DNA from 3 places in the Mesorhizobium sp. LNHC229A00 genome. Region 2 is predicted to be linked to each of the others. Evidence: predicted binding sites of a transcription regulator. Region 2 holds the regulator's gene; each other region holds the start of a gene.
The links. The regulator LexA, encoded in region 2, represses DNA repair genes until DNA is damaged. The targets are predictions, from matches to a motif close to TGTTCNNNNTGTGTTCNG.
Positions count from the first base shown of each region.

Region 1: the regulator LexA is predicted to act here: its motif matches at 1,745-1,762, upstream of dinB (DNA polymerase IV).
Region 3: the regulator LexA is predicted to act here: its motif matches at 1,976-1,993, upstream of parE (DNA topoisomerase IV subunit B).

Region 1 is NZ_AYWQ01000014.1:22,650-26,819, forward strand. Features, by position in the region: gene X742_RS0137855 (hypothetical protein) at 14-403, shown strand; gene dinB (DNA polymerase IV) at 465-1,712, opposite strand; gene X742_RS06735 (helix-turn-helix domain-containing protein) at 1,870-2,286, opposite strand; gene X742_RS146595 (NmrA family NAD(P)-binding protein) at 2,397-3,275, shown strand; gene X742_RS146590 (dihydrofolate reductase family protein) at 3,313-3,900, shown strand; gene X742_RS1000000172895 (NmrA family NAD(P)-binding protein) at 4,023-4,170, shown strand, end outside.
Region 2 is NZ_AYWQ01000012.1:199,963-204,132, reverse strand. Features, by position in the region: partial or broken gene X742_RS01000000170410 (ComEC/Rec2 family competence protein) at 1-1,839, shown strand, start outside; gene lexA (transcriptional repressor LexA) at 1,833-2,576, opposite strand; gene X742_RS147740 (GntR family transcriptional regulator) at 2,984-3,754, opposite strand; gene X742_RS147745 (ABC transporter substrate-binding protein) at 3,904-4,170, shown strand, end outside.
Region 3 is NZ_AYWQ01000001.1:615,278-619,447, reverse strand. Features, by position in the region: gene X742_RS166670 (type II and III secretion system protein family protein) at 1-868, opposite strand, end outside; gene cpaB (Flp pilus assembly protein CpaB) at 899-1,825, opposite strand; gene parE (DNA topoisomerase IV subunit B) at 2,064-4,121, shown strand; gene X742_RS166685 (FUSC family protein) at 4,166-4,170, shown strand, end outside.

The DNA of each region.
Region 1 (4,170 bases), on a different contig from region 2:
GAGGCGGAGATATGTGGACGCGATCTGCGATCAAGTGCAGCTGGCGCAGGGCAGGGAGATCCGGCGCGACGCGAATGGCCTGCTCGCTGCCTTCCAGCGTCCGACGCGGGCGATCCAATGCGCCATGGCGATCCGCGACAGTTTGAAGCCTTCTGGCCTCGCCGTCCGTGCCGCGGTGCATATTGGCGAGTGCGAAAGGGAAGACGGTGATTTAACCGGCACCGCCATCGACCAAGCAGTGCTGATGCTCGGCCAAGCCTCGCCAGGCGAGATCATTACGTCGCGCACAATCCGCGACCTCGTGCCGGGCTCCGGCCTTGTGTTTACAGAGCGCGGCGGGACCGAAACAGGCGCCGTGCCGGGAGGCGGGCAACTCTATGGGGTCGGTGCAGCGTCGGCCTGACAGCGGCGAAGCGCGGCATGGTGTCGGTTGACGCGCCGCCGGGGACAGTCCCTTTCTCCGGTCAAAGCTCCTTTTCCGCCAGTTCCCTGAATGCGTCGGGCACCGAGCGGGCCGCTTCCAGGGCCACCGTACCGTAGCCGACCGCCTGTTTGCCGAAACGCTGGCGGATCTTATCGATGGCGCGGTCGGCGCCGAAGCGCGCGAGGCCTTTTTGGCTGCCCGGGCGGCGCCTCTCGTCGGCGAGGCCGAGTGGCAGGTCGAGCTGCAGTTCGGCGCTCTCCTCCAGGTGCGAGACCGAGATCGCCAGCAGAGAGATCGTTTTCTCCCGGGGATGCTCGGCGAGCACGCCGCGCACCAAATCCCCTGCGATCTCGGCCAGAGTGGCGGTCGCCGAGATCGGCTGTTCCAGCGTGATCGAGCGCGTGACGGCGCTGAGATCGGCAAAGCGCACGCGCACCGTTACCGTGCGGCCGGGGCGGTTCCTGGCGCGCAACCGGCTGGCGACGCGGTCGGCCAGATGCAGCAGTGTCGGCACGATCACCCGGGCCACGGCCGGCTTTTGCCCGAGGGCCGATTGCGCGCCGGCCGAGTGCGCCCGGCGCTTCGTCTCCAGTTTGCGCGGATCGCGGTTCCGTGACAGGGCCGCGAGCTTTTCGCCGGCGGCGGGGCCAAGCAGCCGGGCTAGGGCGCCGCTGTGGGTCCGGGCCAACTCGCCGATGGTCTCGACGCCGATCTCGGCCAAGCGCGCCCTGGTGGCCGGGCCGACGCCCCACATCAGCGAGACCGGCAAATCATGCAGGAAGGCAAGCTCGGTGCCGGGCTCGACCACCACCAGCCCGTCGGGCTTGGCGACTTGCGAGGCGATCTTGGCCAGATGCTTGGTGCGCGCCACGCCGATCGAGATCGGCAGGCCGAGTTCGGCCCGCACACGGCCGCGGATCGTGGTCGCGATTTCCCGCGGGGAGCCGAACAGATGCGTGCAGCCGGCGACATCGGCGAAGGCCTCGTCGATGGAGATGCGTTCGACCACCGGCGTGAAATCGTCGAGCACCTTGATCGCCGCGTCGCCCAGCCGCTGGTAGTGGCTGAAATTTCCGCCGACGAAGATCAATTGCGGGCAAAGCTCGCGCGCCTTGCGCCCCGGCATGCCGCCGCGGACGCCAAAGGCGCGCGCTTCGTAAGAGGCGGCGAGCACCACGCCGCCGCCGACCGCGATCGGCTTGCCGCGCAGCGTCGGATCGAGCAGTTGCTCGACCGAGGCATAGAAGGCGTCGAGATCGGCATGCAGGATGGTGGCCGTCGTTTCCATCCTGTTCCGCTCATCCGCGATTGCTGATAGATAGGAACATATAGTGAACAAATAGAGATCATTGTCAATTGATCTTTGGCGCATCGGTGCTCTTTAGGAATAACCGAGGCGCGCAAAGCTCCTGCTTCTCCACAGGAAGAGGGAGGCAGCGCACTTCCTAGACAACATGCTCCGCCCGCAGTGCCGCCTTCATCCGTTCCAGCGCCGGCCCGCCGCCGGCCGACAGTTCGTCTGCGATACGGGCGAGCTTGTCGTCGGACTTGCGGTGCTTGCTGCCCCAGGCGCCAAGCGTCGCCAGCACCGGCAGGAGATCGATGCCGGCTTCGGTCAGCCGATAGATCGCCTTCAGCCCGTGGCTGGGGTCGTCGCTGCGGGTGAGGATGCCTTCGTCTTGCAGCGTCTGCAGCCGCTCGGCCAATGTGCGCGAGGAGATGCCTTCATCGGATTGCAGGAACTCGCGAAAATGCTTTTTGCCGGCGAAGACCAGGTCGCGGATGATGAGCAACGTCCAGCGATCGCCGAGCAGTTCCAGCGACAGGTTGATGGGGCAGCCGGATCTTTCACGCGTTGACATCTCTATGGTTCCATTTTTAAATCACTTTACTGTTGACATCATTCTTTCCATCAGTCAAATGCTTCCAAAAGTAAATCGTTAGATCGCAACTTGGCCAGCAGGAGGACGTCATGAGCCAGGCCATCGGGAAAATCAGCACACCAAGAACCGTCGTGGTCGTCGGGGCTACCAACGAGGTTGGCAAGGCAGTCGCCCAGGTCCTGACCGGGCGGGGGCATATTGTGCGCGGCGTGGCGCGCAGCCTGGGTGTGGCGCTTGACGATAGCGACGCGCTCGCCACCGCCTTTTCCGGTGCCGACAGCGCCTATGTAATGATTCCGTTCGACATCACGGCGCCGGATCTTCATCGCTTCGAGGATGAAGTCGGTGCGCGGCTGGCGGCGGCGATCGCGAAGTCAGGCGTGCGCCGCGTCGTGCTGCTCAGCGGCCTCAACGCCCATCTCAGGATGGGAACTTCGCTCGGCGCCGCCTTGATGGAGGAACGGCTGGCGGCGCTCGGCCTCCACGAACTGGTGTTTTTGCGCGCCTCATTCTTCATGGAGAACTTCGCCAAGGGCATGGGCTTTGTCCAGCAGGCCGCTTCCGGCATCTTCATGACGCCGTTCCGGGGCGATCCGCCGATGCCTTTGATTGCTGCCAGCGATGTCGGCCAGCGCGCCGCCGCCCTGCTGGACGCCACGCGTTTTCCAAGCGAGCGGATCATCGAATTGCATGGCGGCGGCTACTATGCCTTCGAGCAGGCCACCGCGATCCTTGGCAGCGCGATGGGGAGGCAGGTCGCTTACAAGGCGGCCCCATTCACTGAGGCGCGCGCCGGGATGATCGCCAGCGGCCTGTCACCGAGCTTTGCCGATGCGCTCGGCGAAACGGCGGCGAGTTTCAACAAGGGTGAACGCTGGGCGCTTGAGGCACCGTCAATCCGCAACGCCACGCCGACCACTTTCGAAAGCTGGGCACAAGCCTTTGCCCGTTCGCAAAACGCGGCGTGATCCTTCCTGACTGGAATCCGGAAACGAGGAGAACCCCATGAAAAAGCTGATCCTTCAGATGCAGATGTCGGTCGACGGTTTCGTCGGCGGCGATGCCGACCATCCCTGGCAACTCTGGGGATGGGGCGACGACATCGGGTGGGACGAGGAGCTGAAGCGTGATTTCAACGCCGTGTTTGCCGGCATCGACACCGTGCTGCTCAGCCGCAAGATGGCTGAGGAAGGTTATCTCGCCCATTGGGGCCATGCGGCGAGCAAATATCCGGCCGATTCGTTTTATGCCTTCGCCCAGCGCATCGTCGACGCGCGCAAGGTGGTGCCGAGCGACAGGCTCGAGACCTCGCGATGGGAGCGCACGACGGTGGTGAGCGGCGACCTGCCGCGCGAGGTCAACGCATTGAAGGCGGGTGAGGGCGGCGACATGGCCGTCTTCGGCGGGGCTGGCTTTGCGTCGGCGCTGATCGCGGCCGGATTGATCGACGAGTTCCAGCTGTTCGTCAATCCGGCCGTGCTGGGCGCCGGCCGCCGCATTTTCGACCAAGGCGGGTTCCAAAACCTGCTTCTGCTTGGTTCGAAGGCTTATGCCTGCGGCATGGTGGTCAGCCGCTACGCGCCGGCAGGTTGATCGCGGGCGTGCGGGCCGCACGCCGGTAAAAGACATTTGGCCGGAATCCTTTGCCCGCTTCTCTTCGTCTTCTAGGTGGGTCGCCGGAAGGGCGGCCGCATCAATTCTGAATGGAGAGACAGATGATCCTGGTGACAGGCGCCACCGGCCTGAACGGCATGGCAATCGTGCGCGAGTTCGCGCGGCAGAGGCATCAAGTGAGGGCGCTGGTTCGCGATCTTGACCGGGCATCCGCGGCAGGGCTCGGCGGACTTGCCGGCGTCGAGCTGG
Region 2 (4,170 bases):
ACTGCGCTATGCGCCGGAAAGGGTCCGGCTTTCCGCACGCAAGATACCGCCGGGAATGACCGCCGGCTCGCTCATCACAGGCTACGCCAAACTGTTGCCGCCGACCGGCCCGGTCCGGCCGGACAGTTACGACTTCTCTTTCGACAGTTATTTCGCCGGCATCGGCGGCAGCGGCTTCTTCCTCGGCAATCCGACGGTTGTTTCCCCCGCTGACGGTGAGATGCCGCTATCGGCTCGCCTTTTCTCAGGCATTGAAAATGCCCGCGAAGCCATCGCCGACCACATCAGGGGCAGCGTCGGCGGCGCTGAAGGCGAGATCGCGGCGGCGCTGATCGTCGGCGTGCGCGCCGGCATACCCGATGAAATCAATGAAGCGATGCGGCGTACCGGCATCTATCACATCATCTCTATTTCGGGACTGCATATGGCGCTTGTGGCCGGCACCATCATGGGTCTGCTGCGTGGTGCCTTCGCACTGTTACCAGACTTTTCCGCGCGCCGGCCGGTGAAGAAATACGCCGCCGCCGCCGCACTGTTCTCGATCGCCGCCTATCTCATGATTTCCGGTGTCGTCGTTGCGGCCGAACGCAGCTTCATCATGTTGGCGGTGATGCTGATTGCCGTCTTCTTCGATCGCGCTGCGCTGACCATGCGCAATCTGGCGATCTCGGCGATCGCCGTCATCCTGGTCTCGCCGCACGAGGTCGTCGGCCCAAGCTTTCAGATGTCGTTCGCCGCGACCGCGGCCCTGGTTGGCGCTTATGCCGGCTGGGCCGATCACCGTGCGGGAAAGACCAGGCCACCGCCGCCAAAGCGATCCTGCCCGGGCTCCTGACGCGAAAATTCCTGCTGGCGACAGGTGGATTGGCCATGACGTCGATTATCGCCGGCAGCGCCACGGCACTGTTTGCCATCTGGCATTTCCAGCGGGTATCGCCCCTCAGCCTGTTCGCCAATCTGGCCGTGATGCCGATCGTGTCGGTCGTGATGTTCCTGGCCGTCGCTAGCGCGCTGCTGATGCCATTCGGACTGGATTGGCCGGCTCTCTACCTCATGGGCAAGGGCCTGACGGCGATGATCGCCGTGTCGGCGTGGATATCGGAGCGCTCTCCGGTCGACGGAGTCGGGCTGATTTCGCAGCAATCCGTGCTGCTGGTCACCGTCGCGCTGGTTATCGCGACGATGGCGACGACCTGGCTGCGGCTCGCGGCGCTGCCATTCGCGCTCGCCGGCCTGTTGACTGTGTCGCACACGCGCGCGCCCGATGTGCTGATCTCGGAAGATGCGCGGCTGGTAGCGCTGCCGATCGGCAATGGCGAACTGGCCGTCAACCGGGAACGTCCGAACGAATTCGCAACCGACAACTGGAAGCGCGCTCTGATCTCCGAAACAATCGTCAAACCGGAAATGTTCGACAAGACAGACGGGCAATTCGACGTTGCCAGTCCCGCCGACCTGCCGCCGGGATCGCCCTTCTACTGCCGCGAAGGCCTGTGCCTTGCCAGGCACCCTTCCGGCGCGATCATTGCTTATGTCGAGGACCGCAAGACCACCTGGAAAGCCTGCGCTTTCGCTGACCTGATCATCGTGAACGACGCGACCGCCTATGACACCTGCCACAATCCGCTGGTTCTCGTCGTCACCAAACGGCAGCTCGCCCGCAAGGGAAGCGCTGCCGTCTTCTTCAATCCCCAGTCGGCCACGACCCGGGCCGGGATCGAATTCGCCGTCGACGGACCATACCGACCCTGGCACGAACAGCGAAAATTCTCACGCGAGGCGAGGGGGCTGCCGCCGTACAAAAAACCCGACAAGCCCGATGGAAAGCCGGCTCAGTAGCGCCTGATCAACCCGACCAGCTTGCCTTGTACCTTGACCCTGTCCGGCCCGAAAATGCGTGTTTCGTAGGCTGGATTGGCAGCCTCAAGCGCGATCGAAGCGCCTTTGCGGCGGAACCGCTTCAGCGTCGCTTCCTCCTCGTCGACCAGTGCCACGATAATTTCGCCCGGGCTTGCCGTGTCGGCATTGCGGATAATGACCGTGTCCCCATCGAAGATACCAGCCTCGATCATCGAGTCGCCCTTGACCTCCAGCGCATAATGCTCGCCGCCCATGATCATGTCCGGCGGCACCGAGATCGAATGCGTCTGATGCTGGATTGCATCGATCGGCACACCGGCGGCGATACGGCCCATGACCGGGATGGACACGGCTGAAACCGCATCGTCGTCGTTGCCGGCCGCGGGCAGGCGCGAAGGCGCAGCGGCCGGCCTGATCTGGCGTCCGAGACTGCCTTGGCCAAGGCTGCCTTGGATGACACTTGGCGAGAACTTCTTTGCCGCATTGAGGCCCGGCGCGATCGAGTCCGGCAGCCGAAGCACTTCCAGCGCGCGCGCCCGATTGGGTAGCCGGCGAATGAAGCCGCGCTCCTCCAGCGCCGTGATCAGGCGATGGATCCCCGACTTGGAGGCAAGATCGAGTGCTTCCTTCATCTCGTCGAAGGAAGGCGGTATCCCGCTTTCCTTGAGCCGTTCGTGGATGAACATCAACAGTTCATGTTGCTTGCGTGTCAGCATGGCGGCCCCCAAGACATTGAACGAAAGGTTGAACCAGAATCGAAAAAACAAACCCAGAACAAACACTATCTGTTCCAGTTGTGTTCTGCAACCGTTTAAAGTTTAATGAATTTGTTAAGGGGTCTGAAGTTTTTTGCCCCCAACGGCGTCAGCAACTGGTCCTTTCCGCGATCGGCAGGCACATTGAAATCGTTTGGTTAATGGCCTGTGGCCTATCCGCCGATGGAGCTGGCATCAGCCATCTGGAAGGCTTCTTCCCAGGGGTACCGTATATTTCATGGATTCATTATTCGCGGAACGAAACGAAACCAAAATGCCAACCATTGGTAGCTCCGGGCGGCCATGGACCCGGGCGTTCGGCGCACTCCGGCCAGCGCGTGCGAATAGGCGTCGCGGAAGCGCTGAAGTTATCCCGACCCCTTCAAGCTGCCGGCGCGGGCGGCGTATCTGGTCGCGCCGCTGTCTTCGCTATGAACATAGACGTGCAGTGTGTAGCCGATATGCGCCGTCATCAACGCCTTGGCCCGTTCGACGTCACGATCGAGTGCCGCTTCCATGATCGCAGTATGGTGTTCGATCGCGATCGCTTCGCACAACGCCTCCATTGCCTGTTCATAGCCGTCCTTGAGGCCGGCCGCGGCCCGCAATGTCGGCGCCAGACCAAGAAAGCGATGATGCCGGCGCAACTGATCCGAGATTGTCGAGCGGAACCGCAACAGCCAGTCGCATGTGGCGGCGCTCAGCAGCGCCGCATGGAAAGCCTCGTGGTTCTCATCCCATCTGTCGACGGCCGTGTCGGAGGGATCGTCGACCGCCGTCTTGCAACGCGAGAGCCGGTAGTGGGCAGTGACTACGGCATCCTCCCACTCCCTGCCGCCTTTTTCCATCGATTCGAGGAACAGGGGTATCTCGACCACCATCCTGGCGCGTGCCAGATCCTCCAGCTCGGCCCGCGACACCGGAGCCACGGCAAAACCACGATTGCTGATGGCGGTGACCAAGCGTTCGGCCTCGAGCCGCGACAGGGCTTCGCGCAACGGTGTCCAACCGACGCCATATGTGCCGCGCAGCGCACTCAGTTTGAGCGGGGCGCCGGGCATGAGGCGCGTGGTCAGGATGTCGCGCCGCAACAGCTGATAGGCGGCTTCCGTTTTTGTGGAACTCGTCTCATCCCGCATCGTGATCAATCCGTCGTCTGGCTAAAAGTATATATGATACTGGGTTACTACCACAATTATATATAATGTTTGACACAGACCGGCGGACTGACCATGATCGCGGAGCAGCCGCGTTTCCAAGCGGCCCTGATCAAATCTGGGAGGAAATGATGTTAAAGTCGAAATCCGCTTGGTTGTCGGGTTTGGCCCTGGCAGGCGCATTGATGGTCAGCGCCGGCAGTGCCGCGGCCGATCAGATCCGTATCGGCATTGCCAATTTCGGCGAGCATCCGCAATTGAACGCCGCCATAGCCGGCTTCAAGAAGGCGCTGACGGATAACGGCTTCGTCGAGGGCAAGGACGTCGTCTACACGGAGAGCCACACCAATTTCGATGCGTCGCTGGTGCCGCAGATGATCGCCAAGCTGCAGGCCGAG
Region 3 (4,170 bases), on a different contig from region 2:
CCGGGATCGGAAACTCGCCGCCGGCCAGGAAGCTCGCTGTCTCACCTGAACGCGCGATCAGGTTCGGCTCAGCCAGCCGACGGGCAAGGCCGCGCTCTTCCAGCGCCTTGATGGCAATGTCGATCGAGACGCCGTTCGACAGCAGTCGGCCGATGATCTCGCCGTTCCCCGCCGCTGGCACCGTGCCCGGATCCAGTGAAACGTCGCGACCGCCGAAGCCGTAGGCGAAATTGGCGCTGTATTTCGCGCCCAAGTCCTGCCCTGCCTGGCGGTTGATCTCGACGAACCGGACATTGAGCTGAACCTGCTGCGACGACGAGATATTGACCGAGTTGATCACTTCCTCATTGCCGGAAAAGCGGCTGGCGATCTTGCTTGCCTTATCCGCCGCAACGGCGTCATCCGCCTCACCCGACAGCACGACACGGCCGTTGGCCGAGCCGACCTTGATCTTGGCGTCCGGCACACTGGCACGGATTGTGTTCGCCAATTGGTCGGTGTCGAGCGTCACCTCGATGTCCACGGTGCCGACGAGCTGCTTGTTCTGGTCGAACAGCGCAATGCCGGTGGTGCCGAGATTGTTGCCCAGGACATAGAAGGATTTGTCGGTCAGCGGGTTGACGTTCGCGATTTCGGGATCGCCGATGACGATCTGGTAGAAGGCGGCGCTCGTCATGATCGTCTTGGGCTTGCCCTTGGCAACCTTGATCGACGCATTCTTCGTCGACGAGACATAGACGATGTCGTTGTCCGCCTTTGCCGCTCCGGGCAAGGCGAGCACGCCGCTCGCAGCCAGGGCAAACGCCGTTGCCAGGGCGCGCACGAAGCGCGACCGAGCCGTCATTCGATATAGGGTACGCATCAACATTGTCCCGTCCCGCCCGGTCCCCACCGGTCTTTACTTCTGGTCCCGCGTTGGAACCTGATATTCCTCGGCCTGCGTGCCGCGCGTCACGATGATCGTCTTGAATTTCGGCTTCTCCGGCTCCTTCGCTATGGCATCGAACAAAGAGCCGGCCACGGCCTGTGTCTTGGAAGCGACGGATCCGCCGAAGGAAGAGATGGTGGTGACGCCGTTCTTGCCATCGCCGCCTTCGCTGGCGGAGCGAAGCGACAGCGACAGCGTTCCGACGGTACGGGCAAGCGCCACTTTCTGCGCGCCGTCGCTCGTCACCTCGAGGGTCACGGAATTGGCCACCTGCGGCGTTGTCTGGCGCTCGTCGGCGCCCTGCCCGACGCTGAGCACCTTGGCGTCGGCAACGACGATCTCCGAGGTGATGGTCGAACCGGCAGCCCCTTGCGCGTTCTTGGCGACTTCCTGGATTTCGCCGGCGTCGCGGGTCAGCACGACATCGACCCGGTCGCCCGGCGTGACGAAGCCACCGACGCCGGCGATCTCGTCGGTGCGGATGGTGACCGCGCGCATTCCGGGCGTCAGCATGTTGGACAGCGTCGCGCGGCCGTTCGGTCCCGACAGCTTGGTGAGCAGCACCGGCTCGTTGATCTCGATCGGCGACAGCGCGACCCGGCCGCCTTCGCCAAGCAATCCATCGATGGTGGCAAAGGCGCCCTGCGGAAGGGAATCCTGCGGCCACGGGATTTCGCTGAGCTTGGCGCGGTCGAGTTCCATGCCGTAGCGCAATGGCGCGTTCGCCACCACGATGGTCTTGAACTCGATCCTGGGCGCGGCCGGAGCAGCGATCGAGGCCGTTTTCTCCTGGGCATCGGCCTTGGCCTGGCTCTTGACCCAGAAATCCGCGACAAAGATCGAGATCGCCCCGAAAACGGCGGCGATGCCGATCATCGTTATGGCCTTGCCCCTCACGCCGAAAACCCCTGATGCCGGTCGTTTCTTGTTATGTTGGGCTCACGCTAGGCGGCATTGTTAAAGAATCAGGAATATTGCGCGGCGGCATTTGAGCTATTTCCGCCCGCTTGGTTATCGAATGGTTTTAGGGTAAGAGCAGTTAAATCCCCGAACGTAACAGGAACCTCCGTCGCTTGGCGCTGAAAAGCGTGGCAGTATCGACGGGGTGATTCGCAGCTTGGACTCTATGGCAGGCATGGACGACAACAACGATCTTTTCGGCAATCTGGAGAAACAGCCGCAGCCGGTTCGCACGCCGGCGCGCCCGGCGGATCCGCTGGTGCAGGCGGCCGCCAGGCGCCCAGCCGCAACCAAGGATGGCAGCGAGGGCTACAGCGCCGCCGACATCGAGGTGCTTGAGGGCCTTGAGCCGGTGCGCCGCCGGCCAGGCATGTATATTGGCGGCACCGACGACAAGGCGATGCACCATCTCTTCGCCGAGGTCATCGACAATTCGATGGACGAAGCGGTTGCCGGCCATGCCACCTTCATCGATGTCGAACTCTCCGCCGACGGCCATCTCACAGTCACGGACAATGGCCGCGGCATTCCGGTCGACATGCACCCAAAATTCAAGAAGCCGGCGCTCGAAGTCATCATGACGACGCTGCATTCGGGCGGCAAGTTCGACTCCAAGGTCTACGAGACATCAGGCGGCCTCCACGGCGTTGGCGTCTCCGTCGTCAACGCCCTGTCGGATCATCTCGAGGTCGAGGTCGCGCGGGGCCGCCAGCTCTATCGCCAACGCTTTTCGCGCGGCGTCCCGGTGACCGGACTGGAGCAACTCGGCGAAGTTCACAACCGGCGCGGCACAAAAATCCGCTTCCACCCCGATGAGCAGATATTCGGCAAGGGGGCGGCCTTCGAGCCGGCGCGTCTCTACCGCATGACGCGTTCGAAGGCTTACCTGTTTGGCGGCGTCGAGATCCGCTGGACCTGCGATCCCTCCCTGATCAAGGAAAAGGATCAGACACCGGCCAAGGCGGAATTCCATTTCCCAGGCGGCCTCAAGGATTATCTGAAGGCGTCGCTCGGCGACGACTTCCAGGTGACGCGCGAAATCTTCGCCGGCAAGAGCGACAAGCAAGGCGGCCATGGCTCGCTGGAATGGGCGGTGACCTGGTTCGGTGGCGACGGCTTCATCAATTCCTACTGCAACACCATCCCGACCGGTGAAGGCGGCACCCACGAAGCCGGCTTCCGAAACGTGCTGACGCGCGGCCTGCGCGCCTATGCCGACCTCGTCGGCAACAAGCGCGCCTCGATCGTCACGTCGGAAGACGTCATGATCTCGGCCGCCGGCATGCTGTCGGTGTTCATCCGCGAGCCGGAATTCGTCGGCCAGACCAAGGACAGGCTGGCGACGATCGAAGCGATACGCATCGTCGAGACCGCGATCCGCGACCCGTTCGACCATTGGCTGGCCGATAATCCGCAGGAAGCCTCGAAGCTGCTCGACTGGGTGATCGCGCGCGCCGACGAACGCGTGCGCCGCCGCCAGGAAAAGGAAGTGTCGCGCAAGAGCGCGGTGCGCAAGCTGCGCTTGCCGGGCAAGCTCGCCGACTGCACGCAGAACGCGGCGGCTGGTGCCGAACTCTTCATCGTCGAAGGTGATTCCGCCGGCGGCTCGGCCAAGCAGGCACGCGACCGTGCCAGCCAGGCCGTGTTGCCGCTGCGTGGAAAAATCCTCAATGTCGCCAGCGCCGGCAATGACAAGCTTGCCGCCAACCAACAGATATCGGACCTGATCCAGGCGCTCGGCTGCGGCACGCGGTCAAAATACCGTGACGAGGATTTGCGCTACGACCGCGTCATCATCATGACCGATGCCGATGTCGACGGCGCCCACATCGCTTCGCTGCTGATCACCTTCTTTTACCAGGAGATGCCGGCGCTGGTGCGCGGCGGCCATCTCTACCTGGCGGTGCCGCCGCTTTACTCGATCAGGCAAGGCGGCAAGGTCGCCTATGCCCGCGACGACGCCCACAAGGATGAGCTTCTGCGCACCGAGTTCACCGGCCGCGGCAAGGTCGAGCTTGGCCGCTTCAAGGGCCTGGGCGAAATGATGGCCGCGCAGCTCAAGGAAACCACCATGGACCCAAGGAAGCGTACCTTGCTCAGGGTTGATGTGAACGAAATCGATTCCGCCACCAAGGACAGGGTCGATGAGCTGATGGGCACCAAGCCCGAAGCCCGTTTCCGCTTCATCCAGGAACGCGCCGAATTCGCCGAGACGGAAGTGCTGGATATCTAGCCGCTGGCGCGTTTAGCTTGCATTCCTGACATGGAGACCAGCATGTGAC